DNA from 4 places in the Cytobacillus solani genome. Region 4 is predicted to be linked to each of the others. Evidence: predicted binding sites of a transcription regulator. Region 4 holds the regulator's gene; each other region holds the start of a gene.
The links. Region 4 encodes Rex, which represses fermentation and respiration genes when NADH is low (regulators of the CRP and FNR family bind a similar motif). Its sites were predicted from a motif close to TTGTGAAATATTTCACAA; they were not measured.

Region 1: the regulator Rex is predicted to act here: its motif matches at 4,109-4,126, upstream of FI644_RS26120 (cytochrome c oxidase subunit 2A).
Region 2: the regulator Rex is predicted to act here: its motif matches at 1,816-1,833, upstream of FI644_RS03120 (TorD/DmsD family molecular chaperone).
Region 3: the regulator Rex is predicted to act here: its motif matches at 3,496-3,513, upstream of FI644_RS19390 (DoxX family membrane protein).

The regions. Positions count from the first base shown of each region.
Region 1 covers NZ_CP041305.1:5,196,348-5,204,026, forward strand. Annotated here, with positions in the region: gene FI644_RS26095 (TrkH family potassium uptake protein) at 1-49, opposite strand, end outside; gene FI644_RS26100 (hypothetical protein) at 197-757, opposite strand; gene FI644_RS26105 (SCO family protein) at 757-1,389, opposite strand; gene FI644_RS26110 (cbb3-type cytochrome c oxidase subunit I) at 1,663-3,360, opposite strand; gene FI644_RS26115 (cytochrome c oxidase subunit II) at 3,376-3,837, opposite strand; gene FI644_RS26120 (cytochrome c oxidase subunit 2A) at 3,850-3,996, opposite strand; gene FI644_RS26125 (alpha/beta-type small acid-soluble spore protein) at 4,264-4,470, shown strand; gene FI644_RS26130 (anti-sigma factor domain-containing protein) at 4,627-5,718, opposite strand; gene sigI (RNA polymerase sigma factor SigI) at 5,715-6,467, opposite strand; gene FI644_RS26140 (DUF5667 domain-containing protein) at 6,597-7,679, opposite strand, start outside.
Region 2 covers NZ_CP041305.1:607,718-615,396, forward strand. Annotated here, with positions in the region: gene FI644_RS03115 (aminotransferase-like domain-containing protein) at 1-1,006, shown strand, start outside; gene FI644_RS03120 (TorD/DmsD family molecular chaperone) at 1,905-2,594, shown strand; gene FI644_RS03125 (DMSO/selenate family reductase complex A subunit) at 2,587-4,989, shown strand; gene FI644_RS03130 (DMSO/selenate family reductase complex B subunit) at 5,005-5,583, shown strand; gene FI644_RS03135 (dimethyl sulfoxide reductase anchor subunit family protein) at 5,597-6,433, shown strand; gene FI644_RS03140 (NUDIX hydrolase) at 7,243-7,679, shown strand, end outside.
Region 3 covers NZ_CP041305.1:3,860,361-3,868,039, reverse strand. Annotated here, with positions in the region: gene FI644_RS19410 (methyl-accepting chemotaxis protein) at 1-1,361, opposite strand, end outside; gene FI644_RS19405 (ATP-binding protein) at 1,375-1,821, opposite strand; gene FI644_RS19400 (SpoIIE family protein phosphatase) at 1,822-2,907, opposite strand; gene FI644_RS19395 (hypothetical protein) at 3,102-3,329, opposite strand; gene FI644_RS19390 (DoxX family membrane protein) at 3,589-4,095, shown strand; gene FI644_RS19385 (peptide ABC transporter substrate-binding protein) at 4,153-5,814, opposite strand; gene FI644_RS19380 (TVP38/TMEM64 family protein) at 6,150-6,809, opposite strand; gene FI644_RS19375 (hypothetical protein) at 6,932-7,318, opposite strand; gene FI644_RS19370 (sensor histidine kinase) at 7,426-7,679, opposite strand, start outside.
Region 4 covers NZ_CP041305.1:1,367,156-1,374,834, forward strand. Annotated here, with positions in the region: gene FI644_RS06815 (RidA family protein) at 1-434, opposite strand, end outside; gene groL (chaperonin GroEL) at 970-2,604, opposite strand; gene groES (co-chaperone GroES) at 2,668-2,952, opposite strand; gene FI644_RS06835 (CPBP family intramembrane glutamic endopeptidase) at 3,251-3,982, shown strand; gene FI644_RS06840 (YdiK family protein) at 3,979-4,185, shown strand; gene FI644_RS06845 (redox-sensing transcriptional repressor Rex) at 4,221-4,877, opposite strand; gene moaC (cyclic pyranopterin monophosphate synthase MoaC) at 4,904-5,392, opposite strand; gene FI644_RS06855 (ABC-F family ATP-binding cassette domain-containing protein) at 5,539-7,461, shown strand.

The sequences.
Region 1 (7,679 bases), 1.4 Mb from region 4:
CTTGTGCGGGTGTCAGTTTATCCAGTATATCTCGAGTCTTTTTCCACATGAATGGCAATTCCCTTCATTGTTTTTCATACCCCCTATCATAAAGAATAAATGCAGGATTTGAAAGCGAAAACCAAAAAAACTTTTATGATCCATGTAAAATATGAAAAAAAGATAGCCTTCTTATACAAAGGCTATCGTAAAATAATTATTCATATGCTGAAGGATTAAAGAAAAAGCGATAGCCTAAAAAGATGACAAAAGCAATACCCATGGTTAGGAATCCCCATCCGAGTGTAATTTGCTCAATTAATAAATAATTATTGCACAATTGCATAGTCGCATTAATATATAACCAGCCCATAACGATAAAGGCAATTGAAAAAATGATAATTACTGTATTTTTTCCGGCTTGCTCTAGCTTCTTCCAGCTATCTCTCAATGGAACTCCAGCTAAAAAGGGCAAACTGATGAATTTAAATAGCTCTACCATCCATAATTCTAATGCTTCATCCATTGTTCGCGGGAGCATCCAATACCCTACAATAATGATAAATAACAGAATCCCCGGTATGCCATTATGATTCCATTTTTCAAAAAAACGGGAAAATTTCGATTGAAAAAAAGGAGCCATAAGGAAGCCAGTAATGACTAAAATAGGCATCTGCATGTGCATATGAATGATCATAACTGATTCCATTAAATTTGCAACAGGAGGAATAATTAAGAAAATAAATAATCCTAAACCAAATGTTTTCTGATTCATCATTATTCCTCCGTTTCATTCGCAAGTATATTTGTAACCTTTTTGGCAGCTTCATCAATTTCTTGATAATCCATTACGTCTATTAGACGACCTTTTTTATCTACTAAATAAAAGGCGGAATTATGCGAGAAATTTCCATTCCCATCCGGGATAACAATCACACCGAACTTTTTTAGCAGTGAATCTAATTCAGATTGGTCTGGAATTCTTGCCATTCTCCAAGTTTCCCCATCACTATTAAAGGCATCTTTATATTTATTTAGTGTTTCTGGGTCATCTCTCGTGGGATCGAAGCTAATGCTTAAAAATACGATATCCTCTCCAATATGCTTGGATGGCAGTAAATCATTAACCTTTGACATATTCATTTCTAACTGCGGACAAACCGTTGCACAGGATGTATATAGAAACGTAATAAATACATACTTGTCTTTGAACTCAGAGATTGAATATTTCCTTCCATTACTATCCTCAAGAGTCACATCTGGAAACTTTGGCTTATCATCTATTAACTGATTGACTCTCGCTGTTTCTGCGGTAAACGCTTGGAAGCCATCCGTTCCAATATAAAATAATACGATTCCAAATAATATAACAAGGATGGATGCGATTGTATTATTCCGATTTTTGATCATGGAAAACACTTCCCAAATCTTATTTACTGTCTGTTCCTAAAAACTTTTTATTCTTTTTTGAGCAGAAAGAGATAGCCCAAAACATCGAGCTATCTCTTTATTTATCAATTATCTTTCTCCAGTGCTCGTAGCGCTTCCGCTTTTCGTATTGTCTAGCTCCAACGGCTAGCCCCTCGAGGTCATAAGCCACTTAATGAACGAAGGCAAAGTACGCCTTCTTTCATAAGCGTCTTATGCATGTCGGGGCTAAACAAGCCGTTTCCGCTTTTCGTATTACCAAGTTTTAAACGGTGGTGATCCTGGAGGTGCATTTACGATAAAGTCTGTTAATGGAATGACATATGCCATTGCAACAACGATGATCATAAGAATGATCCAAACACCCCAACGTTCAGTCCAATATGGAGTTTTTGCTTCTCCGTCTTCTACTTCAGCAATTGGGAATTCTGTTTCCCCTTTTGGAGCAAAGAACATTAGGTTAAACACTGCATAAACTTGCATGATTGCGGCAATCATTAATAATGTACCGCCAATTGCTAGGAAAATTAAATATGGGTCCCAGCTTAAAGCTGTTGCATTATCAAAATATGTTGTATAAGACGTTCTACGCGGTGAACCAAATAATCCAACCGTATGCATAGCACCGGACATAGTAATCATACCTATTGTCCAAATTACTGTTGTAACAACCCCAAATTGGTTCATTCCTTTAGTCAATACTCGTTTTGATAAATAAGGAACAAGCCAATAACTAATACCGAAGAATGTCATTGCTACTGACATACCTAATGTTAAGTGGAAGTGTCCAACGATCCACATTGAGTTATGAACAACTTGGTCTAATTGGTTCGTAGTTTGAGCGATACCGCCTGCACCTGCAGGGATAAAAGCAAGCATTGCGATAAATGGTGCAAGGAAACGAACATCACTCCATGGCATTTTCTTGTACCAGCCGATTAAACCTTTTCCGCCTTGTTTTCTTGCAGTTTTTTCAAATACAGCAAACATTGCGTAAGCAGTCATTAAAGATGGGAATCCAATCGCTAAACTCATGAATACGTGCATGTATTTAACTGATTCTGAAATACCAGGGTCAACGATTTGATGGTGGAATCCACCAGTAATATTCATAATTACTAAGGCAATAACAACGATACGAGTTAGTAAATCACTCCATCGTTTTCCGCCAATAACTTTTGGTACAATTACATACCAGGCAGAAACTGCTGTTAAATACCAAATATTAACTGCCGTGTGACCAAATGCCCAGAACAATGTACGAGCAACCATTACATTAATCGTATCAACCCAGCCAAGAGACCAAGGGATAATCATGAAAATAACTTCCACTGCAACGAATGCTGTTGCACCAACTAATAATACAAATACTCCTGTTGCAAAGAATGAAAAGATTGGAAGATGCTGACCTTTATGATTTTTTCTCCAATTAGCTACTTGAATGAATCCGCCAAAGCAGGCCATCCATACACCAAGTACAACGAATACTAGACCAAAGTAGAACATTGGGTCAGCAGCCATTGGCGGGTAGAAAGTATACATTACAGAAGCTTTATTCATTAATACTGGTATTACTACTAGAACGACACCTATTATTTTTAACCAAAAGCCAATCCAAACCATTGTTCTAACTTTTGGAAGTAGTCCCCCTAATGTATGAGACATACCAGCATAAAAGTAACCAATTGTAAAAGTAGCTGAAAACACAACGACTAGTAATAATCCGTGTGCTGTTAACACTTGATAGTAGTTAAGCCATGATGGTAATTCCAATAATCCTGCACGGTTTAACCCCTGTAATAATCCTAAAGTTCCGCCGATTAATAGAGCAATAAATGCAACAGATAAATATGATTTCGATATTTTAGCATCCTGAAGATTGACTCCAAGTATTTTATTCGCTTTTTCCTTGAATACGCTTGCATTTCCTGTTTGTGAGATGACTGTTTCCACGCTAGCTTCCCTCCTTTATTTAACAGTAATAGTGGTGCCCATTAATTGGTGACCTGCACCACAATATTCATTACAAAGTACTAAATATTCACCAGCTTTATCAAACTTTTGTGTAATTTTTTGCACATACCCTGGCATAACCATTGCATTAATGTTTGTTCCCGCTACTTGGAATCCATGTACAACATCTTTAGAAGTCAATGTGAAATGTACAGTAGATCCAGCTGGAACTTCAATATCACTAGGAGTAAAGCTGAATACTTGTAATGTCATCACTACTTCATATTCATTTTCGCCAATTTGTTTAATTCCAGGCTGATCAAAAGGTGCCGTTTGATCGACCTTTTGTGGATCTATTCTTTCACCATGACTTGGTGGTCCCATTTCTAAAGCAAATGCTTGATAACCTGCAAAGATCATAAATGCCATGATCATACCGAAACTTAATGTTAACCATATCTTTTCAGAACGATGCATTTTTCTTCCCCCCTAAAATCTAGCCATATACAGACCGTATAATACTAAATACGTAACAAGAATTACTAATCCAACCACAGTGACAGAAACGATTGTCCCTTTATGGGTTTCTTCTTGATTTGAAACCATTTCTGTTTTTGACTTATTTTTTGTTTCCATTGAATTAATCCCCTCCTTGTGTGATATCTGTTCTCATTATAGGTGAAGGGATTGTGACGAATAGTGCATAATATCACATAGCAAATGTGATTTTGAAATTTTGTTCATATATGTGAAAATAATTTCACAAAAATTTCTGTTGACTTTCTTCAGAGAAAGGAAGGACATTCCGTAAATATTTCCATCAATAATTAGTTGATATTTATCCATAATACAAGTACAGGGAAATTTAATACTCTGTAACCGATAGTAAAGGGGTTGAAAGAAATGGCAAGAAGCAGCAACAAGCTATTAGTTCCTGGTATTGAACAATACTTAGATCAAGTTAAGTATGAAATTGCCCAAGAGTTCGGGGTTCATTTAGGGTCTGACACTGTATCAAGGGCAAATGGGTCCGTTGGGGGCGAAATTACAAAAAGGCTGGTCAAACAAGCTCAAGCTCAAATGGCGGGAAACAATAATCCACAAATCTAAATAGAAAAGCGGAAGCGCCTTGCTCACCCCCGACAAGCACAAGACGATCCTCACGGAAAGGTGTTCTTTACCTTTCTGGGAGGATTGGCTTGTGACCTCGAGGGGGTAGGCGCTGGAGCTAGACAACAAAAAGTCCGGTTATACACCGGACTTTTATTAGTCATCTTTTTGATTTTTGTGATGTTGATTTTCTTTTTTGTTACTATGCAGCTTTCGATCGTTATTCTCATCCCTATAATCATGCTTTTTTTCCTGTTTTTTATTCTGACCCGGAGGAATTCTTTTATCCTTGTATTCCCTTCGTTTTTCCTCTTTAGACTGATTTTGTTTCCTCTCCATTATCTTTTCATGGCCTGGAGGGATTTGTGTCCTGTTATTAAACTCTGGATCTTTTCTATAGGAAGGGCCATTCGTTTTGTCATTCTCATGCTGTTTTTCTGGCAATTGCACTTTTGTCTGTTGATCTGGCTGTTTCTTTGATTGATTTTGAGTTAGATTCTTATCATTCGGATTCTCTCGTCTTTTTGAATCATTCTTTAATGGTTTTTCTTCTGAATGTTGTGTAGCTGCTGGTTTCGTATTCAATTGCTTTGTCTTAAATTGACCTGTAGTTAACCCCTCTTCTTTCGCTTGTGCTCTATCTTCATTTGACCCTTCGACAACCTTCAGCTCAAGATTTTCTTTATTAATTGTATTCTTAATTTCATTCATTTCTGCTTCCCAACGCTTACTCTTCTCTAGTTGGTTCTCTTTATAAACTGTAGCTATCACTATTTCCCGATTTGGTTTTATATACCCCTGCACTTTCATCTCTTGAAGTATTTCATTTGCTAAGACATGAATATTTTTCTTTTTCCAATTATGGATCTTATCGATGATTTTTTTCCCCGCATGATTATAAGACACGAATTCAATTACTTGGAAGTTATCATTAATCCCTAATTCAATACTCGGATTAACATCAATTGACATATAGGCATACACTTCATTCGATCCTAGTAATGGAATAAGACTAGCAAAGGTAAGCATTAAGATTAGTGCAACAGAGAAAATAGCTTTCCCTTTAAAGCTTTGGAAAAAGGGGGGAAGAATTGACTTTTTCATTTCATCGATTTCAACCGGAAAAAACTCTATTTCTTGGCCAAGCTGATAATGATTATGATGGTTATGTGCACGAAGAAATTCACCTTCAGGGGTTAACAGTGTTAAAAAACGCTCGTTCATTTCCATTATAATTCCTGTTTTCACGTTTCTAACACCCCTTTAATATAATCCTTTAAATAAACATAATCACCAATTAGTATGAGAGCGATCGCAATGATATATTTACGGTTTCTTTCGATCGTTTTCCGACTAATTGATACCTCCTTCTCAAGTTTTTTGATCGGGAGTCTTTTTTTATCTAATAATATTTGTTTCAGCTCTTCATTTTCAGTTAGCTTTTTTGCCACAATCATGGCGTTTTTCCTAGCATCTGCATGTTTTGGCGATTGCTCAAGCAATTCCTGGAAACTAAGCGCAAACTCACGGAGTAAAGCCGTAAATTGAATGATTTCTTCTCTTCTTAATTCTTCTTCGGTCTTTTTTCTAAATTCATCTATTGATCGTTCATTTTCTACAGTCATTCCAGACTGCTGTTCCTCATCATCAATAAAGCCATACGTTAAATCCACACTTAAATGTTGATATTTTGCCTGTTGCCTAATATAATCAATCACTCGTCTTTTTATTAGCACTTCTGCAAAACTGATTAATGAGCTTCCCTTATCAGAACTATACTTTTGAATCGCTTCATTAAAAGCAATGAGTCCAATGCTAAATTCATCGTCAGATTCATGAATATATCGCTTACATACAGAGGAAACTGTTTTAGCGATAAACGGCTTATAGGAATCAATGATTTCATTTTGTAAGCCCGCATCACCTTGCTGTATTAAATGAATCGCTTCTTCAAGCGTTCTTTTTCGTTTTTTCGCCATGAATAGCATACTTAGCATAGCCTCACCTCTTCATTCAAGACATTATATCATACGATGTCCCAATAGAGTTTATAAGGGTATGCTAAAATGAAAAGGAAAAGTAGACCACATATGGACTGCTCTTCCTTTCATAATATGGTTAACTAATTATTGATTTCCATTGTTTTTCCCATGTTCTTTTTGTGCATTTCCCTTTTGTCTGTCATTTTGCTTGTCATTTCCTGTTTTGGCTTTTTCAAATTTCTTCTCTTCTTTTAAAGCCACTTTATTTTCTTTCATTTCTTGCTTTTTCATTTCTTTCGTATTTTTTGCTTCTTCTTTAATTAATGCTTTTTGAATTTTTGCTTCTTCATGAGCTACTTTCTTTTCCTGCTTTTGTACAGCTTTTTCTTGCTTATTTTGTTTTACTGGAACAACCTCATCTTCCTTTTCCACGGTTGTTACCTCTTCTATTGCATCAACATTTTCTTCTGCTTGAGAATTTTCAGTCAAGCTTTTATCTGCTGTTAAGGATGTACTTGAAGTAGACTCTTCAACTACTTCTTCATCTGTCTTTTTTTCTTTTTCTTTCATTTTTTCTATTTTTGAAGCTAGCTTTGCATAACTTTTTTCAATATTTTTTTGTAAAGCAGCTTTTGCTTTTGGATTTTTCACTTTCTCCATTGCTGCTGTTAAAGCAATAATATTTTGCGATAATAACTCATCCACATCATCTTTTTCAGCGATTACATCCTCTGATACGCCATCTGTCTCTAAGTCCTCTGAAATTGAATCTTCATTTTCTATCTTTTCATCCGTGTTATTTGCATCATCTGCAACAGATTCTTTTTCTTCTCCAATAATTGTTTCTACATTTTCTAAGCTTTCAAATGCATTTTTAATGGCGTCAAGAGCTTCATCTTCCTTACCTTCTTTAAAAAGTGCCTCCGCTTCTGCTAAACGCTCTGCAGCAAAAGTCGCCAATAGCTTTGCTTCCTTTTCTTGATTGAATGTGAATGCTAGTTTTATTTTTTCCAACGCAACTTTAGCAAAATAGAAAAAGCTTCCTGGTAATAAAGAGGGAGTTTCTTCTTCGACTTTCTCCCCGTTAACTTGGTCTTCATTTGCCACATCTGGACTTTCTTTAGGTACACTAAGATTATCTGGCAATTCAACTGTCTCATATTTTTCTGTTTCTGCTGTGTTTTCAGCGGCAGAAGCCAATGATGTTGAAAATGTGAATGTCCCTGC
Region 2 (7,679 bases), 760 kb from region 4:
ATTATTTCGCTACGGAACGCCAAAAGGTTGGCCACCACTCATAGCAGAAGCTAAAAAACTGTTAGAATCTTACCAAGTATTTACTCATAACGAACAGATTTTCATCACTACAGGTGTTCAACAGGCTCTATCTTTAGTAAGTATGATGCCCTTTCCAAATAATCGTTCAACCATTCTTGTTGAACAACCTAGCTATCATTTATATATGGAACTTCTGAAAACCTTACAGCTGCCAGCAATAGGAATTCAACGTACCGCGAAAGGTATTGATTTAGGTCGACTAGAACAAATATTTCATGAAGAAGATATTAAATTCTTTTATACAATGCCACGTTTTCATAATCCTTTAGGATCTTCATACGGTAAAAAAGAAAAAGAGGCTATTTTACAATTAGCAGACCAGTATAATGTATACATTGTAGAAGATGATTATTTAGCAGACTTTGAATACAATCCGAAGAACGATCCTCTTTTTGCTGATGATTACCATGATAAAGTCATCTATTTAAAAAGTTTTTCAAAAATTATGTTTCCTGGGTTAAGAATTGGATTGGCGGTTCTTCCTCCTTCAATTATTGACATTTTTCAAAAATACAAAATGACAACAGATATCGACAGCTCTATGATTTCACAAGCCGCATTATATCTCTATTTGAAAAATGGTATGTTTGAACATAATAAAACAAAAGTCAGTAACATCTATCATACACGTGCGAAAATTCTGCATCAATCAATACAAGATCATTTATCTACGTACGAATCATCATCAGAAATTGTAATGCATAGTCATATTGGGCTGCCCAAGCGTGTGAATTTGAAATCATTTGTTTATCATTTGCATGAAGAAGGCATATATCTGGATTCAGTTGAAAGAAATTATTTAGATGACTTTTACCACGAACGGATTTTGAAGTTGAATGTTTCAAATGTTGACGCCCATCGAATTGAAGAAGGAATTAGGAAAATTGCAAGTGCATTAAAAAATCCTCAAAACTACTTTTTATAAATTCTTTCAGCAAGGCAAAAACTATCCTTGTTCGAAAGCATAAAGGGTGAGGGGATATTAAACATGCCCGATTGTTGAATTGAAAAACAGGAAAGTTACAAAATAGTTCATAAGTTATTTTGCTAAAGCACCCGTTCGTAATATAAGGTTAGCCAGATTTTTCTGGTTGACCTTTTTCTATATGGTCATATGATTACGGTAGTCGGGGTAGAACGTCGCCCCCGTGGGACTCGATCCCGTCAGCTAAACTGTTCACCCCCTACTTGTATAAACATGTTTCAGGAGCGAAAATTTATTCGGTAATTAGCTGGCCGTAATGGATACGAATTAGACTGGAGTAAAGTAAGCGAAAAACAGTTATTTGATGCTTCAGTTAAAGCTGTTGTAAATGAAAGCCCTTTAGCACAAATAATTAGTAAATGTATAATGAATGAAAAGCCTGATCAAACTTTAAGACAATCGTTTGTTAGATTTGTAAATCGTGATCGTTTTCTTGAAAGATAAAATGTACACTACCTGATTTATTTGCTTATATATAAATATAAAATAATACACTTTGAAGAGGAACACCCTTATGCGAATCCCATTAACTATGGTTATTGGGATTCGCATAAGGGTGTTTTTTTATGGAGGGAAAAGAATGAATAATAAAGAGAGAGTTATTTAAAGTTTTGTTACACCTGTGAAGATATTGTTAACGATGAATATACAAAATGTATAAAAGTCACTTTGAGTCACATATTGTTATGTATTTTGTTTGAGATTTGAACTGTTCAGCTAAAAAAATTTCACCTATAATTACACCAGTATTGTGTAAAAGATCACAAACCAGGTTCATAATTTGAAAATATTTATTATGAATTTTCTGTCATCTTGATTATTGAGAGGAGGAGTTTCAATGACTAGTTTGTGCGCAAATAATCAATCTACTGTTAGTTTTCAGAGAAAATTGGTCTACGAGTTTCTCATTGTCGGTTTTAAAGAACCACTATCCATAGAAACTTTGCAACGTTGGAAAGACATGCTTCACACAAGTGACCTATCCGTACTTGCTGAAGGGAATATTCATTTAAATACATTTTTTACTGAGTTAAAAGAAGAAAATGTAAATGAAGTTGTTGAAAAGGAAAAAAATGAATTCTTCCGTATTTTTAACGTGTTTAATGATAAAGGTGAAATTCCTGCACCACCATGGGAATCTGTTTATGTGACAAAGGATCAGACGATGTTTGGAGAGACTGTGTTTCAATTAAGAGACAAGCTACACCAGTTTGGTTTGAGATTTATTAATGAAAATGAAGAACCAGAAGATCACATAGCCATTCAATTAGAATTCATGCTTTATTTACTTCAGTACACGGAGAAAGCGTTTGAGGAAAGACAAAAGGATGATTTTACGAAGGGAATATATAATCAATATTGGTTACTTACAAATCATCTTATGCAATGGGTTAAGCCTTTTACAAAGGATATTCACTCTTCCTCCACAAGTGTTTTTTATAAAGGAATAGCAACACTGTTATTAGATTTCATTGATGAAGAATTTGAATACATTAAGAGTTTCAAGGAGGTTCTTGAAAATGGATAAAAACTTTTTTGAGCAAATTGCTGAAAAAACATTGAAGCGGCGAACATTTTTAAAATGGTCAGGAGCAGTAACGGCACCATTATTAGTTGGAAGTGCTGTGACATCAAAAAGCTTAGTGCCAAAAGTGCTTGCAAAGTCAGAAAAAAATGATGTCGAGGAAGTCGTTATTCCAACTTGTAGTACGCTGAATTGTGGCGGAAAATGCCTAATTAAAGCACATGTAAAAGACGGACAAATCGTTCGTATTTCTACAGATAATGACGAAAGAGATGAGAATGCGGACAATGAACAGTTCCCGCAAATTCGCGCTTGTTTACGTGGCCGTGGTTATCGTAAACATGTTTATTCGCCTCATCGGATTAAAAAACCGTTAAAGCGCGTTGGAAAACGTGGAGAAGGAAAATTCGAGGAAATTTCTTGGGAAGAAGCAATAAAAATTATTGCTAAGGAAAATAATCGAATTAAAGAAAAATATGGTCCAGCTTCTCGCTTTAGCCTTTATGCAACAGGGCAAACGGGAACGGTTGGAAGCGGTGATACGGTCATTCAAAGATTATTAAGTTGTGATGGCGGGTTTTTAGGACGCTATTCAAATTATAGCTCAGGACAGCACGGTGCTGCGACACCATATACGTTTGGTACAAGCTCAGCAGGTAACAGTTGTCGCCCGTTATTAGATTCAAAGCTGATCATTTTACACGGTATGAACCCTGCTGAAACAATCATTGGCCATTTTAATATGTACCTTCGAATGGCGAAAGCAAAAGGGGCAAAAATTTATACAATTGATCCGCGGAAAACGGATACAAATGTGGCTTTTGCAGATGATTGGTTCCCTGTTAAGCCGACAACAGATAATGCGCTTGTAGCTGCAATGGCGTATGTCATGTTTACAGAAAATCTCCACGATCAAGACTTTTTAGATAAGTTTTGCGTCGGTCATGATGAGGAGCATATGCCAGAAGGTGTTCCAGCTGGTGAATCTTACCGTAGTTATGTAATGGGTGAGACAGATGGAGTGCCAAAAACACCAGAGTGGGCAGCAAAGATTACAGGGCTTCCTGCGAATCGCATTATCAAACTTGCACGTGAAGTGGCGACAACGAAACCAATGGCTTGGGTTCAAGGAAACGGCATTAATCGTCATATGAATGGTGAGCAGATGTCACGAGGCGGTTCTATGATCGCAGCATTAACTGGAAATATTGGTATCAGTGGTGGTTGGGCAGGACCAAACTTTCCTAGCGGTAAGCTAATCAAACATCAAGATTTTCCAATCCCAGAGAATCCATTAGGTATTTCAATTCCTGTGTTCAAATACACGGATGCGATTGTCCGAGGTACAGAAATGGGTGCAGAAGATGGCGTTAAAGGTCTAGAAGAGGGACAAAAATTGCCATCAAACATCAAAATGATTTTCAATATGGCGGGAAATTGTTTAGTCAACCAACATAGTGATATTAATGAAACGACCAAAATTCTTGAGGATGAATCTTTATGTGAGTTTATCGTCACATCAGATATTTATATGACACCTTCTGTAAAGTATTCAGATATTATTTTACCAACTTGTACTTTCTTTGAGCAAAATGACTTTGTTCCACCATGGAGCTTTGGGCAGCATATTTTCCTTTCACAGAAAGTTGTTGAGCCTTTATATGGTTCGAAGACTGAATATGAATGGATGACTATGCTTGCAAAAGAGTTAGGTATAGAACAAGAATTCACAGAAGGCAGAACTCAAGATGATTGGGTGAAATGGATGATTGAGGAGTCGAAAACAAAGGATCCAGACTTCCCGTCCTATGAAGAAATGCAGAAAAATGGTGTTTATAAGTATAAAGACAATCACATTGTCAATTTCAAAGAACAAATAGAAGATTTTGAAAATAATCCATTTGAAACACCATCAGGAAAAATCGAATTATTTTCTAAACAGCTATGGGATATGGATAAAAAAGAAACGATTCCTGCTATTCCGAAGCATGTGGCAGTTGCAGAAGGTCCAGAAAGCAGCGTAACTAACAAATATCCATTACAAGTGTTTGGCTGGCATGTGAAAAGACGTTGCCACTCAACATGGGAAACGAGCGAGTGGATGGAAGAGGTACAAACACAAGAACTATGGATCAACCCGATTGACGCTAAGAAAAGAAAAATTAACGAAGGCGACAAGATAAAGGTATTCAATGAAAGAGGAACGACGATTATTCCTGCAAAAGTGACAAGTAGAGTAATGCCTGGCGTTATTTGTATGCCACAAGGTGGTTGGCACACACCAAATGATAAAGGTGTTGACGAAAGAGGTGTCATTAACGTTCTCACAGGTCTAGATGCGTCACCATTCCATTGTAACCCTCAGCATACGAATTTAGCACAAGTTGAGAAGGCATAAGGAGGAGGATGAAAAATGGCACAACTAGGTTTTTATATTGATCAAAGCCGCTGCAATGGTTGTAATGCATGTGTAATTGCATGTAAGGATAAGAATAATAATTCAGTTGGGATAAATTTTAGGCGTGTATATGCATTTGAAGATGGTCATTTTACGAAGGATAAAGACGGTGCTTGGATTAATAATGTTAGAGCGTATAATGTCTCGATTTCTTGTAATCATTGTGACGAACCTGGCTGTGTAAAAGGCTGCCCAACAGGTGCTATGCACAAAAGAAGTGAAGATGGGGTCGTTGTAGTAGACCATGAAAAATGTGTTGGTTGTAAATACTGCGAATGGAACTGTCCATATGGTGCTCCGCAATTTAATGAAGAGCTTGGGATGATGACAAAGTGTGATACATGTTTAGATCTTCGTGATAAGGGAGAAAAGCCAGCTTGTATTGCAGCTTGTATTATGCGATGCATCGATTTTGGCCCGATTGATGAATTACGTAAAAAATATGGTAATAATGCAGAAATTAAAGGACTTCCTAGTCCATCTATAACTAAACCAAATATCGTTATTAATCCGCATAAGGATGCGGCTATATAAGGAGGATTCCATAATGCATGAGTGGCCATTGTTGATTTTTACCATTTGTATGCAAGCGGCAATTGGTGGAATCGTTATGCTGTCGATTTTTTACAGTAAGATGAAGAAAAACGGAATAGATCCTTTCAAAGTAATGAAGTTACCGTTGCTGGTTATTACAGTATTATCATTCATCGGACTAGGAGCTTCATTTGTTCACCTTGGAACTCCAACGCATGCTTTCAATGCGATTTTAGGATTTAGTCATTCGTGGATGAGCCGTGAAATTGTCGTTACTGGAACGTTTATTGCTTTCGTATGTGCTACTACGGGTTTAGCTTTATTACAAAAAAAGGTGAATCCAGCTTTACTTATTATTACAGCCATCGTCGGTATTATTGATGTGTATTGTATGGCAGCCATCTATTCTAATACACTCGTAAATGGCTGGAATCATGCGAATACATTCTTGTCTTTTTATGGTACAACTTTCACTTTAGGAGCGATTCTTGCTGTTAGTCTATCAATTATTTCACTTCAGAATAGCAAATTGTCTAAAGACCTATTAAAAACGGCTTTCTTAGTAGTCTTTGCGGGCATCGCCGTTCAGTTAATTGGCTTAGCAACATACTCTTCTCTAGAAGGAGAAATTCGACAAATAAGTGGTCAAGCTGCTGCCGTTAGTTTAGGAGCTTACGAGGGAACCGTTGCAATCCGCTGGATCATTGAGCTTATTGGAATCACTGTCCTAGCTTACTTAGCACTTGCACCAAGTAAAAAAGTATATTATTCATTTGTTTATCTAGCTTTACTTGCTATCATAATTGGAGAAGGCATGAGTCGTTACGTATTTTATGTTTTAGGTTCTTAATTTGAATGAAACGAATTAGAAATGTTAGTAAGCGGAAAATCTAATCTTTGCTATGGATGATGAACAAAAGATTAGCATTTTTTAGCGAAAAGTAAAATTTATGAGGCTGTCCCATAAGTCCCAAAAAGTAAAGAAACTAAGGAAAACGATCCGTTTTTCCTTAGTTTCTTTTTCATTTTCATTCCGGGTGCTATGGATGAATTGCGGTAGTCTGTTCTAAATTACATTTTTAGTTATGAAAAGCTAAAGGGTTTAAGTGGAGAATTTTTCCACTATCATTGTTAAAGTGTTAAATAGATAACTATCTCATCTAATTTGACATCACTTTGTAGATAAAAGAAAAAGGACATCAACCATCAGTAGCTGTTTGCTGCATAATGATAGATACCTTCGGTTAGGAGTATATGCAGGATTTTTTCTTATTCCATAAGCGGGCCATTATGTAGAAGACTTGAATTCGAGATATTTCTAGCAACCCCGAACTGCTTTCTTGTATATATAAAGGATTTATGAGGAAAAAGAGAATACCCAACTTAAAAATTCTAACCCCTTAATCAGCTGCCAAATCAGGTGGTTTTTTTTCTCACGAAACAGGTTTGTTATCTGATTGCCTGAATCGTTTTAAGTTTTTGTTTGAGTTTTCCCTTGACTTGAAATGCATTTCATAAATTAGATTGAAATTAAGCTAATTTTCAACCAAGGGAGTAGAAAGATGTTTAAAAAAATTAACCTTCAAAAAGATGAACATGTACTATCAACCTTTAGTTTTTAATGAAAATGAGGTAAAAATCAATTGGTGGTGAATAACGATGAAACCTAAATGGCTAGAATGGGCAAAACAGCTTCAATCAATTGCACAAGCAGGGCTAACTTATTCAAAAGATATTTATGACTTGGAAAGATTTGAATTAATAAGAAAAATTAGTGTTGAAATATTGACACAGAATACAAATATGGACAATAAAATTATAAAAGAATTATTTGCAAATGAAACTGGGTATGCAACGCCAAAAGTTGATATTAGGGCTGTTGTATTTAGTGGTAATAAAATATTAATGGTGAGAGAAAACAGTGATGGAGATTGGTCTTTACCAGGAGGTTGGGGTGATATTGGATTAACTCCAAGTGAAGTAGCAGTCAAGGAAGTAAAAGAAGAATCAGGGTTTGATGTTAAAGCGATAAAATTAATAGCTGTACTCGACAAGAAATGCCATCCTCATCCACCTTCTCCATATCACGTTTATAA
Region 3 (7,679 bases), 2.5 Mb from region 4:
TTCTGCTGCATTGCTTGTACCGCTTCACCCGTGCTGCCAGAGATTTTCCTTACAAGCTCTCCTACTTGATGTGCTCCATCATTGGATTGTTCTGCCAATTTACGTACTTCTTCTGCAACAACTGCAAACCCACGTCCCTGGTCCCCTGCTCTTGCAGCTTCAATGGAAGCATTTAACGCTAGAAGATTCGTTTGATCAGCTATGCTTGTTATCATTTGCGTTATATGTCCGATTTCGATGGAATACTGATCTAATCGCTGAATAAGTCCTTCTGTTTCTATTGTTCTTCTTTTAATGGTTTCCATTTTATGAATGGATTCATTTACAATTTCCTTGCCTTCGCTTGCAGTCTCATAGGTAGATTTTGAATTGAGTAAAGCTGATGAAGCTTTTCCCTTAGCAATTTGGATGAGAGAGGATAGCTCTAACAAAACCTTCGTTACATCCATGACTGATTGGTTTCCTTTTTCAGTGTTCTCAGCTACTTGATTCATTGAAACTGACACCTCTGTAGCTGAAGCAGCTACTTGTTCGCTTGATGCCGCCATTTCGTCTGAAAATGCTGATAATTCATTCGAAGACTGATAAACAGAAGAAACTACTTTTCGCAAAGATGTATTCATCTCATTAAATGAGCGTGCAAGATCACCAATTTCATCCTTATTTTTCACTTGAATCGCTTCACCCGTCAAATCTCCATTAGCTATCTTGAAGGCTCTTTCAGATATTTTTTTTACTGGCTGGGCAATCATTTTCCCTTCAAATAATCCAATTCCAATTGCTAATACAACAGCAAATAGAACAATAATTAATAATGTTATTCTTGATTGAACATATTCTTTCTCACTTTGCCTAATTAAATCTTCAGCAACTTGTTTCTTGATTACGATCAGCTCTTTTAAGTTCTCACTAGCAAGAGTAAAAGGTTCCCTACCTAGCTTTAATCCTTCATTTGCTTCCTCATACTTCCCATTTCTAATAAGGGAAATATTTTTTGCGACACGATCTGTAAACAACGTCCAATTCGTTTGAAACTCATCAAACTTTTTCTTTTCAATTGACTTCATGCTGCCTTTTTCGTATTCACTAATTAGTTCACTTATATAGGCAATATTTTCCTCAGCAATCGTTGTTAGAGCAGGATCCTTTGTATTTCCGGCTGTTACCATTTGAACTCTAGTATTCTCTGAATACTTGGCTATTTCAGCAATTTGACTTAACGGAACAACACTGTCCTCATGCATTAATATTCCATTATCATTTACTGAGGAGAGTGTCGATACTGCTGTAACGCCAAGTCCGGCCATCATAACAACAATAATAAAATACGAAAATAGGAGTTTCTTGGTTAACTTCGACATCTATCTGAGCACCTCAACGCTTTTTTGTTTTGGACTTTTTTATTACATTCTGTCTTATGTATTTCATTAGAAGCAATTCATTACCTTTTCGATTATAAATCATTTTATCAGAAGCCATTCTTATGATGCTAAGCCCTCTCCCACATTCACTCGTTAAATTTTTCTCAAATAATAACTCTGGGCAACTTGCCATCTCTTCTAGTGCTTTTCTAACATTAAAACCCGCACCTGAATCTTTAATTCGAATAACGAGACGATTGCCAGCGGTAACTCTCATACTCAATGTAATTGGTTTCCGCGAATGGGTAGAACATAGGGCATTATTTACCGCTTCATTAATTGCCACTTCCATTAGAAAAGAATCTTTATCACCAAAAATGTGCTGCACATCTGCTTTAATTAAAGAACGAAGCTGACGAAATTCTTCATGTGTACGAAATCTAAGCTGAAGTGTATTCATTCATCCCCCTCCAACTTGTTTTACCAAGACTCCGATGGCGGATGCATCATCTTTTAAATCGGAAATGCTAATCCTTCTTAACTTGTTCATATATCCTTTTAAGTCATTTGCATTTAATGGATTATTCATTTCAAAAATATCCATAAAACCATCAGTCATGAAAAACAGTAATTCTCCCATTTTAATCTCCTCTGTTATCTCATCAAAAACAGGATCACTCAATATTCCCAAATATGGGCCAGGCTGTTTGATAACCTTTAATTTACCATTTGATTGACATTTAATAAATTTATTTATTCCTGCACAGGCATATGTCAATAGACCATCTTCTAAATTAATTCTGAAACAAAGAGCCGCAGCAAAAGTATCTTCTAAAAAATAGCTCATTGACTCTTGGTTAATGGTCTTCAGTACCTCTACTAGCGTACGATTGTGATCAAAGTTTTGACGGAACAAGACTCGTAATACTGAATTTTGGAAAGAAGCAGTTACCCCATGACCCATTATATCGATGATATAACCAGATAAAATCCTTTTTTCAGGGTCCCAGTAATAATCAAAGAAATCGCCTCCAAGATAATTTAACGGCCTGAAAACAGTTTCGATTTCTAGCATTTTTATATTCATTGGTGAAGGGAGCAAGGTTCTTTGCAGCATACCGGTTCTTACGATATCCTTACGCAATTTTTCTTCCTCTGAGATGTCGGACACAACCCCCACGTATTGGTTAATAGTATCTTGCTTATCTCTAACAGCAATGATGCTTAGCTTTTGAAGAAACAAACGACCACTTTTATGCCGATTCCATATCTCTCCTTCCCATCTCCCTTCCGAAGTAATCCTCTTCCATAATTCACGGTAAAAGGCTTGATCATGAAGGTTAGATTTAATAATATTAAGATTTTTCCCTATTAATTCTTGTACAGAATAGCCTGTAATCGTGCAATATGCTTGATTGACATTTAGGATATTTGCATTTATATCTGTAATAACTAGGCCTTCTTTCATTCCTTGGAATACTGAATAAACGACATTTGAGGAAGTAAGCAGTTTATGTAAATCATCATTGTTCCCTCTATGATCCATGTTTTTTTCTATTGCTATTTCCTACACCTTCTTTGTCGATTTTTCCCATTAAATTATTTTATTACTTTTTACCTATTTTTCATATCTTTACAAACAGAGTTCACAATCATTTCAATAAATTATGTATAACAAGTGAAAAAAAGACACTAACGACTGTTAGTGCCTTAAACAAAATAATTATTAAAGTTTTCCAATTATTTTTCTTGGACTACTTCTCCTCTTGCTTTTTCACGTTCTTCATACCATAGCTTTAAGTGAGTGAAGATCGAAAATAGAAGAAAAAAGTTCATCGCCCATACAGATACAAACGGTCCAATGCCACCAAAATCGATTGTTTGGTAGCTTTTTAATAACAAGACTATATAGGCTTCAATGAAAACGAGGATAAATCCCCCAATCCCAGCAGCTGTTATCCGTATCAAACTTTTCCCTCCCTTCATCTAATTATAATTATTATAATCTATTTCCAGCATATACTAAATGATTTAGCTCACTAAATTGTCATTTTTTTTTAATTTTCTCTATTGATTTTTATTTCTCATCATTAAATTAAAATGTTCATAATATGTTCATAACAATTTTACGTATGTGTGAATTTTATCACAAAGATTAATTCGAGATTCATATTTATGGTATTTTTTAGATGTAATCTTTAAATATGTTTTGGAAGGAGCAATCTTTATGTTTATCAAATGGATTAGAGAAAGTCAAATTGCTGCAGGGATATTAACGATTATTCGTTTATATGTTGGCTATTCATGGATAACTGCTGGTTACGGTAAATTGACAGGGGGGTTTGATGCTTCAGGTTTCTTACAAGGGGCAGTTGCTAACGCCACTGGAGATCATCCTGCGGTGCAAGCATGGTGGGCGAGCTTCTTAGAAGGGATTGCAATACCAAATGCTGGTTTATTCAGTTTCCTTGTTTCGTGGGGTGAGCTATTAGTTGGACTTGGACTTATTCTAGGATGTTTAACTACTGCTGCCGCATTCTTTGGAATATTAATGAACTTCTCATTCCTTTTCTCAGGAACTGTCAGCACAAATGCCCAAATGGTTTTGTTAACATTTTTCATCTTAATTGCTGGGTTCAACGCTGGAAAAATCGGTCTCGATCGTTACGTTATCCCATTTATTCGTAAACAATCGAAAGGAAGATTCTCTTCCGGTGAATCTATCGCTTCTTAATAAGAAAAAGGCTGTCGAGACATCTCGACAGCCTTTTTACTTTTATTACATTTGTGCTTATTCGAAATAAGCCCATTTATACTGAACATCACCAAGACCAGAAACAGCCACATCTTTCAAATTGTCAGCTTGTACCCAGTTATTTGTGTAGAAATAGATAGGTGCAACTGGCATATCTTCCATAAATATTTTTTCAGCATCTTTTAATAACTGCTGACGTGCATCATGGTCGCCTTCAGTTGCAGATTTAGCTAATAAATCTTGGAACTCTTTGCTTTCCCACCCTGTATCATTGTTACCACCTGCAGCATCACGATACATTTCGAGGAAGTTGATAGCATCGTTAAAGTCACCTAACCAGCCCATACGAGCAACTTGGTAATCTAACGCATGTACTTTATCTAAATATACAGCCCATTCTTGGTTATCAAGAGTTACTTCAATACCAAGGTTTTTCTTCCACATATCTTGAATTGCTTGAGCAATCTTTTGGTGTGCCTCAGATGTGTTGTATGAAAGCACAATAGCCGGAAGCTCAGAAGGATCTTTGAAGCCAAGCTCTTCTAAACCTTTTTGTAAAAATTCTTTTGCAGCATCAACATCATTATCAGGGAAATGTCCTTTTTCATTTTCAGGGAACATAGATGGCGGTACAATCCCCATTGCCGGCAATTGTGCACCTTGAGTAATATTATCAATTAATTCCTGACGGTTAATTGCATGTGCAAGAGCTTTACGAATATTTACGTTAGCAGTTGGTCCTTCAGTTGTATTGAACTTATAGTTATAAACACCCGCAATTGGTTGAGTAATTAAACGTCCATCATCTTTAAGTGCCTGCATTGCATCAGTTGGAAGGGCACCTGTTGGAGCACCTGCCCAATCAAGCTCACCGTTATCGAACATGGATAATTCCGTGTTTGGATCATTAATCATAATCATTTCAATTGTTTCTAATTTTACTGTGTCTGCATCCCAATATGTGTCATTCTTTTCAAGAAGGATTTTATCACTATGAGACCATTCAGTCATAACGAAAGGTCCGTTAGACGTATAGTTTTCACCTGCATCATTTGCCCACTCAGGGTTAGCTTCAGCAATTTTGCTGTTAACTGGCAGATAAGTATAGAATGCTGTTAACTCTAAAAAGTAAGGAGTTGGATTTGCTAGAGTAACTTCAAGTGTTTTGTCATCCTTTGCAACAACACCTACATCATCAAGTGATCCGCCATTTAAGTTTGCATCTTCCCCACCTTTAAGATAATAAAGCTGGTATGCATACTCGGATTGGTTTTTCGGATCTAATGCCCATTTCCAAGCATATTCAAAGTCTTTTGCAATAACAGGATCGCCATTTGACCATGTAGCATCACGTAAAGTGAAAGTATAAACCGTTTGATCTTCAGAAACATCAATTTTTTCTGCAGCAGCCTCTTCAGGCGCACCATCTTTATTAATTCTAGTCAAACCTTCGAATGTTTGACGAAGTACTGTTCCAGAAGTAGCATCTTTTGCTAATCCAGGATGCAGTGAAGGTGGTTCAGTATTAATGTTTACACGTAAATTTTGTGGTACATCAGGTTTTGCCTCAGCATTTTCATTGCCTTCAGCCTTTTCGCCTCCCGAAGCTGGTTCATTGCTTTTGCCGCCGCTACATGCAGCGAGAAACATACTAAGAACAAGAAGCATACTAAAAAAGAACGATAATCTCTTATTCACAATTTTCCCCCCTATAATTTATCTCAAACGGATGTTACACTTTGCTATCACTTAATACGCGACCATATGCCTTATGTATTTTAATTATTCACTAGTAGTTTAGTCCCGAAGATTACTAGCTTTAAGCACGAATGTAAATAAATAGTCGCAAAGGATTAAGTTTTGTAACAATTTTGTAAAACTCCGTCTGTTAAGATTATTATAAATAGTCGGAAAACTTTATGCAAGTAGTTTTCAATTTTTTGAAACATCTGTCAGTCTCATCTTCTGTTTTTCTGAATAAAAACTGACAGAAATATTATCCATGACCTTTGGATTATATGCACTTGTGAAGCTTATTCTTGCTTTTCTCCTGCTGTATTCCTATTATTTTTGTGATAGAATTTCTTAATTAAATAAAAAAGTAATATGAAGAAGAATGCTAGAATTCCTAATACATATTCGTTTATTTTCCCTGAAAATAATCCCGCTGGAATAAGGGATAAAATGATAAAATAGATAAAATTACCGATAGAAGTAGCTGTAATGAATTCCTTCAATCGAATGGGGCTTAATCCTGCAGTAATATTAATAATGCTCGTCGGAATAAAGGGAATGACTCTTGCTTGAAGAACATATAAAAACCCATGCTTTTCTCCTAAATTTACCAGTTCTGGTTTTAATTTTTTCAATATCCAATCCTGAAAACCGAACCGAATGCCAAGAAAAACGAAAATGCTTGAAATTATGCTCGTTATCCAGCTCCATAAAAAGCCATAATACAAACCATACAAAGCAATATTTAAAGAAATAACTAGGATAAGCGGAATAATGGTAAATGAATTTTGAATGATCATGATAATAAAGGTGATGCCCAGTGTATAATATAAATTTTCACCGAGAAAGGTTGTTATTGTTTCAATTTCGCCAGATTTTAACACGTGGTATAAGTTTGAATGAAACAAGAAATAAATGGCGACGATAAGCACTGTCAATAGAATGATTATTTTATACAAAGATTTTATAACGCCACCCCCAAATAATTCTAAAATGTCTTACTATCATCATATCAAATTTGGATGAAACCGATGTGAAAAAAAGATAAAAAAGCACTTGGTCATCCAAGTACTTTTCTACCTTATTTTTCTTTAGTAAAGGTTAATAAAAAAAAGAATAAAAAGCTTAGTAATAATACAGAGCCGCCAGTGATATATAGGATTGTATTCATCATAGGAGGGAGGAACGCAGGTTTAAATATAAATATAGTCATTCCCCCAGTTAACCCTATTGAACCTACAATAGCTGAGTATACATGAAGCTTTGCTAGCAGTCCTATTTTGGGTGTAAATATTTTATAATAAACGGCCCACGCAAATATTGTTAACCAGCCAACAACTAAAATATGCGCATGAATTGGTCTAAAGGCATAACTGCCTGAACCTGCCATATGTGAACCTAAGAATGCACCAATTAATGCAAACAAAGCTGATAATCTTAGCAATAACAAACTGTAATTATTGTTCATCAAACGATTCTCCCTTAATATAAATTATCACTATCTCCATAATGTTAATTTATATAATGAATATGAACAGATGATGAATGTAACATTACAATTCTTTTTGTTTTCCCTTAACTTTTCGGTAAATAAATAGTAAACGCAGTCCCTCTTTCTTTTTTACTCTCTACTTTTATTTCACCGTGGTGCATCTCAATGATTGAATAAACAATGGCTAAGCCCAGTCCAGTTCCTTCAACAGCACGCGTTCTTGAAGAATCAACCCTATAAAACCGATCATAAATGCGCTTTACCTCTCCTTCATCCATTCCAATACCAGTATCCTTAAATGTAATCACAAAGCACGAATCGCTTTCCGTGAGAGAAA
Region 4 (7,679 bases):
ATGAGATCGCCTGCTTGTGGTGCGTTTGGAATGGTACCTTCACCGTGTGAAACAAGTGCTTCAATTTGCACCAAAGCATCCATAGGTAAAGCTGCAACTGCAACTGTTGTTCGTGAAGGAACATAGGTTGGGAAGTATGTTTTATAAACTTCGTCTACAGCGTCAATATCTTTGATATTCTTAACGAATACAGTGATTCTAACAATATCGCTCATAACATGATCAATGCTTTCTACAATTGCCTTGATATTTTTAAAGCACTGTTCAGCCTGCTCTTTTATACCACCAGCTACCAATTTACCAGTTTTGGGTTCGATAGGTAATTGAGCTGAAAGATTATTGTAATGAGAGAAAGCTACAGTTTGTGAATATAGACCGTTACCGTTTGGAGCATTTTCCGTATTTCTTGCTAATACTGCGTTAAAGCCGCTCATAATAGTATTCCCCTTTTAGATAATTTTTTTATAGATATATGTATTAACTCATGTTTCGCACCGAAATAACCGGCTAAACCATAAAAAATGATTTGTTTTGTAGAAATGCAAGGAATATTAAGTAGTTCAACCTTGCGACTTAACTATAAAATATAGGGCATTACAGGCGAATAAAACTGTAAGGAGATACATTGCAAAAAGATTAAATTATATAAAAATACCCGTATTGCTCATTTGCAATACGGGGGTCAAAGGTTTATTTCAGATTCGGTTTCACCTATATGTCTCTAGATACTTTTCAACATATAACCAAGACCAGGGTAAGTAACAGTGTATTAGTATCTTAGAACCCCATCGGCTTTAGCCGTGGGAGTATCAGGAAAAATATGTATCTCCAAGTAACCCAAGAAATGAAAAAAGAAGCCCCCCAAAAGTTCAATGAACTTAAGAGAAGCCTCTATTAATATCCTCAATGTTAGCAAACCACTCTCACCTTACTAACAAACCCAGTCATATCAATGGTTGGAGGGGCTTATTACATCATGCCGCCCATTCCACCCATACCGCCCATGTCAGGCATACCCATGCCTGCACCAGCTGGTTCTGGCTTATCAGCAACAACTGCTTCAGTTGTTAAGAACATAGCCGCAACAGATGCTGCGTTTTGAAGAGCTGAACGTGTAACCTTAGTTGGGTCAACGATTCCAGCTTCAACCATGTTTACCCACTCGTTTGTAGCAGCGTTGAAGCCTGTGCCGATTGCTTCGCGCTTTAAGCGGTCAACAACAACAGATCCTTCTAAGCCTGCATTGTGAGCGATTGTGCGTACTGGCTCTTCCATTGCACGTAATACAATGTTGATACCTGTAGCAACGTCGCCTTCAGCTTGAAGAGCTGCTACTTTATTGTATACGTTTAGAAGGGCAACTCCACCACCAGAAACGATTCCTTCTTCTACAGCTGCGCGCGTAGAGTTTAGGGCGTCTTCGATGCGAAGTTTGCGCTCTTTTAATTCTGTTTCAGTAGCAGCACCAACTTTAACAACTGCTACACCGCCAGCTAATTTAGCTAAGCGCTCTTGTAATTTTTCACGGTCAAATTCAGAAGTTGTTTCATCCATTTGAACACGGATTTGGTTTACACGGCCAGCGATTTGTGCACTGTCTCCAGCACCTTCAACGATTGTTGTGTTTTCTTTTGTAACGACAACTTTAGAAGCGCGTCCAAGAGAAGCGATTGTAGCAGATTTAAGGTCACGGCCTAATTCCTCAGTGATTACTTCCCCGCCAGTTAAAATCGCGATGTCTTCAAGCATAGCTTTACGGCGGTCACCGAAGCCAGGAGCTTTAACAGCAACAGCATTGAATGTTCCGCGTAGTTTGTTTACTACTAATGTAGAAAGAGCTTCGCCTTCAACATCCTCAGCAACTAACAATAATGGTTTGCCTTGTTGAACAACTTGCTCAAGTACTGGCAATACTTCTTGAATGCTTGAAATTTTCTTATCTGTAATTAAAATGTATGGATTATCTAGGACAGCTTCCATTTTTTCCGTGTCTGTTACCATATATGCAGAAGCATATCCACGGTCGAATTGCATACCTTCTACTACATCTAGCTCAGTAGTGAAGCCTTTAGATTCTTCGATCGTAATAACGCCGTCGTTGCCAACACGTTCCATTGCTTCAGCAATTAGTTGTCCTACTTCTTCGTCAGCAGCAGAAATAGCAGCAACTTGTGCGATGGATTCTTTGCTTTCGATTGGCTTAGAAATTGCTTGTAATTCTTCTACTGCAGTTAAAACTGCTTTTTCAATTCCTTTGCGAATGCCCATTGGGTTCGCACCAGCTGTTACGTTTTTAAGACCTTCACGAATCATTGCTTGAGCAAGTACTGTTGCAGTCGTTGTACCATCACCAGCAACATCGTTTGTCTTGCTTGCTACTTCAGCTACAAGCTTTGCTCCCATGTTTTCGAAAGCATCTTCTAATTCAATTTCTTTAGCAATAGTTACTCCATCATTTGTGATTAATGGAGAACCGAATTTTTTCTCAAGAACCACGTTGCGTCCTTTTGGTCCAAGAGTTACTTTTACTGCATCTGCAAGGGTATCTACACCGCGTAGCATCGCACGGCGAGCATCTTCACTAAATTTGATCTCTTTTGCCATTTGTAAAAACCTCCTCTAGAATTATGAAAAGTTATCTTTTAGAATCTATCTGAGTATTGTTTATTAACCGATAATAGCAAGAATATCATTTTCACGTAAAATCAAGTATTCTTTGCCTTCGTATTTCACTTCTGTTCCAGCATATTTTGAGAAGATGATACGGTCGCCGTTAGCAACTTCAAGGGCTACACGCTCACCATTTTCAAGAACGCGGCCAGTTCCTACAGCAACAACTTTACCTTCTTGAGGCTTTTCTTTAGCAGTGTCCGGCAAAACGATGCCGCTTGCAGTTTTTTCTTCAGTTTCAACAAGCTCGATAATAATTCGATCACCTAGTGGCTTTAACAAGTGAAACAACCTCCTCAATTTATATGTAATATTTTTTATTAGCACTCTATCCATCCGAGTGCTAACACAATTATTATATTAAAGAAAACGAACACTATTTGCAAGGGTGAAGCTCAAATTTTTACAAAAAATATTCATAGCCAAAATTTGCTTCAATCGAAGTATTATTTTGCAATAGTTATGACTATCGAACTGTTCTATTTGAAACTAGAAGCTAATTATGAGTAAAATGAAAGATGGTAGAGAAGCGAGTGAATAATCACCTCGGCCAACCAACCTATTAGAAGGAGACAATACATTGAAAAAAGAATACTGGATCATTCTTATTGCATATATAGCCATGCAATTTTCATCGATTATAGGCGTTCCACTTCTCATGTTTACCGGTACTTTTTTTGGCAAAAGTCCTAAAGACATGCAAGTACTTTCTGTACCCTATTGGATTGTCATTAGCTTTTCAATTACCTTCATTATTACTCTTGTGCTATTACGGAAAGAAATGAAAACAGTCCGGGAATTGCGGGATGCTTCTTCTGTTCCAACTTCTATCGCATGGGCAGTTGGAGGGATCTTCCTAGCCTATTTCGCCCAAATAATGGCGGCAAGTATCGAAAACATGGTTGGCATTGAAATGGGGTCCGAAAATACACAGGACATCCTGATGCTTATCCAAACCTTCCCGGCCGTAATAATCGTCAGTTCCATCATCGGACCTATATTAGAAGAAATCGTTTTTCGAAAAATCATTTTTGGATCCCTGCATAAACGATTGAACTTCTTTTTATCAGCATTAATCAGCTCTGTCATTTTTGCCCTAGCACATGCAGAGATTGAACATACGCTTTTATATTCTGCGATGGGATTTACGTTTGCTTTTCTTTATGTAAAAACAAAGCGGATTATTGTACCGATCTTCGCTCACGTGACAATGAATACACTTGTTGTTATTCTGCAGCTTAATAAGGAGCCAATAGAAAACTGGCTGGAAAAAATAGAAAAAATACAATCTTTTATTGGAGGATTTATATGAGAAGGTCACCATTATTTTCAGGCATTATCTATATTATTCTCGGTCTCCTCTTTACATACATCGCCATTCAAAACATACAAAGGGAACAAGGATGGGGAATTTTCACTGTATTTCTAATTATTATTGCAACCTTTGACTTAGGCGGCGGTCTGCGCATGGTTGCTTTTCATTTCAAATTAAAAAATAGCCTAAAAAATAAATGAGCCTCCATTTTGAGAGGCTCATTTACTTTAATATTTTATTCTTCTTTTTCACTTTCTGTCGGGTAATGCTTTAAGAAATAAATAAGAGACTGAAGCTCTACAGCTAAATCAATATGATGAATTCTTATTGTCGATGGGACAGATAGCCTAGCTGGTGTAAAATTCAAAATTCCATTTACACTTCCCTGAACAATCCGGTCAGCGATTGATTGAGCAGCAGGTGCAGGAACGGTTAATATCGCCACTTGAATATTGTGTTCTTTAATTACTTTTTCTAAATCATCCATATGAAAAACGGGAACTTCCCCAATTTTTGAACCGACTTTATTTACGTCTACATCAAAAGCAACTTCAATTTTTGTATTATTATTTTTCAAAAAGTTATAATTCAGAAAAGCAGTGCCTAAATTTCCTACTCCGATTAATGCCACCTTTGTCAGTTCATCCTGGTCTAATGTCTTCCGGAAAAATGTAAGCAAATAATTGACATTATACCCGTATCCCTTTTTCCCCAATGCCCCAAAGTAGGAAAAATCCCTGCGAATGGTGGCAGAGTCCACCTTTACTGCCTCACTTAGCTCAGCTGATGATACCCTTTGCTTGCCAGAGGAATGTAAATTTTTTAGAAATCGATAGTACAAAGGGAGCCTTTTTGCAGTTGCTTGCGGAATTTTCACTGATTCATTCGCCATTATTCATCCACTCTCCCAAAGTTACATTATTTAGTGTCTCTTTTAAAGTCTCCATTTTTACCGCCTGTTTTTTCAACTAAATACGTTCTGCCAATGATCATTCCCTTATCAACCGCTTTACACATATCATAAACGGTCAAAGCACAGACAGATGCCGCTGTGAGCGCTTCCATCTCAACGCCAGTGTTTCCTTTTGTTTTAGCTGATGCCGTAATTAATAGGGTATATTCCTCTTGATCCATTACCCATGAGAAGGAAATATCCACACCAGTTAGCGGAATAGGGTGACACATCGGGATGATTTCCCAGGTTTTCTTGCATGCCATCACTCCTGCAACTTGAGCGACTGCAAGGACATCCCCTTTTTTCATTTTATTAGAAGTAATTTTTTCATATATTTCTTTATTTACAATAATACTTGAGTGAGCAATCGCTGTTCGGACAGTTTCAGGCTTATCACTAACGTCAACCATTTTTGCTCGGCCCTCTTGATTAAAATGAGTAAAATCTGTCATGTACATACACCTCTCTACAAAATGATACACTATTTTTATCCATTTGTATGCAATTTGTACAACCATTCACTTACGCAAAATGTATCGGTTATTGCCCATCATATATGAATGAGTTACACTAACTCTAGAATATAGAGGTGAAAAAAATGATTTTATTACAAGTAAATCAATTAATGAAAAATTTTGGTGCTGATCCTATTTTATCGAATATAAAGCTAGAAGTACAAACAAGAGATCGAATTGCCCTTGTAGGCCGTAATGGAGCTGGTAAATCTACTCTACTAAAAATTATTGCAGGGCAAATGTCTTATGAGTCCGGAGAAATAATTAAGCCTAAGGATGTAAAAATAGGTTACCTAGCTCAAAATACAGGCTTAGAATCTGAACAATCCATTTGGAATGAAATGTTAACAGTATTTGCGCATTTTCAAACCCAAGAAAAAGAATTACGCAGGCTTGAAGAACGTATGTCTGATCCCGAAGCTATGGGAAATCAGCAGGAATATGAGCGAATTTTGTCCGAATATGATAAACGTCAAGTTCAATTTAAAGAAGAAGGCGGTTATCAATACGAGTCAGACATCCGTTCAGTTCTCCACGGCTTAAATTTCCATTCCTTTAGCTACGATACAAAAGTATCAACATTAAGCGGAGGGCAGAAAACAAGACTTGCTCTCGGAAAACTATTATTAACAAAACCCGATATTTTAATCCTGGATGAGCCTACCAATCATTTAGATATCGATACTCTAACGTGGTTAGAGCAATATTTACAAGGATACGACGGGGCCATATTAATTGTCTCACATGATCGTTATTTTTTAGATAAAGTGGTTTCACAAGTATACGAACTATCAAGACTTCAAATTCGTAAATATACAGGGAATTACAGTGCCTACCTCGACCAAAAGGCAGCAAATTTTGAACGTGAAATGAAAGAATATGAAAAACAGCAGGAGGAAGTAGCAAAGCTTCAGGATTTCATTCAACGAAATCTTGCACGAGCTTCCACAACAAAAAGAGCTCAGAGCCGCCGCAAGCAGCTTGAAAAAATGGAAGTAATGGACAGGCCCCTAGGAGATGAAAAATCTGCCTCTTTTGGCTTCCAAATTGATAGACAATCGGGAAATGATGTATTAAAGGCTGACTCAATCGCTATTGGTTATCATGGAGAAGAGATTTCAAACAGTATTTCCTTCAGGATTACTAGAGGGGAAAGCATTGCCCTTGTGGGACCAAATGGGGTTGGAAAATCTACTCTATTAAAAACAATCATTGATAGATTGTCACCTATTTCAGGTCATTTTCATTATGGATCAAATGTTTCCATCGGATACTACGATCAGGAACAAGCCGAACTATCATCGAATAAGCGAGTTTTAAATGAGCTATGGGACGAATTTCCACTTAAGCCTGAGAAGGATATCCGAACTGTGTTAGGGAATTTCCTTTTCTCTGGTGATGATGTTTTAAAGAATGTATCTACCTTAAGCGGAGGAGAAAAAGCTCGGCTAGCACTAGCTAAGTTAATGATGCAACAAGCAAATTTTTTGATTCTGGACGAGCCTACTAACCATCTTGATTTAGATAGTAAAGAAATATTAGAAAACGCACTTATCGATTATCCTGGGACTATCCTTTTCGTTTCTCATGACCGCTACTTTATTAACCGTATTACAACAAAAGTGATTGAACTGAGCAAGAGTGGCACAACTGAGTACCTTGGTGATTATGATTATTATATTGAAAAGAAGCAAGAGCAAGAAGAATTGAAGGCATTAGATACCGTACAAAATCATTCAGCATCAAATCAGCCTAATCAGGAAAAAACCAGCTATCAGCTTGATAAAGAAGCAAAAAAAATGGAAAGGCAACGCCAAAGAAGATTAGAAGAAGTAGAAAAGCAAATCGGAGAATTAGAAGTTCAAATATCTGAATATGAGCAGCAATTATGTGAGCCTGAGGTTTATCAAGATCATGAAAAAGTACTGGAGATTACGAATAAAAACAATGAGGCAAAAGGTAAATTAGACGAACTGGTCGAAGAATGGACCGAATTAGCAGATTAAGAAAAGCGGAAGCGCCTTGATCATCGCCGTACAAACTGAAAGGGCCGTGACTGAGATATAGGAGACACAATGAGCGATAGCGAATTGATGTCGACTTATCGTAGGGAGGGGACCTGAAGTTTGATAGGCGATAGGCGCTGGCGCTAGACATAAGAAAAAGGAACTGGGGATATGTACACCCTTTGTTCCTTTTTTGTCCACAAAACTATTCACAAAAT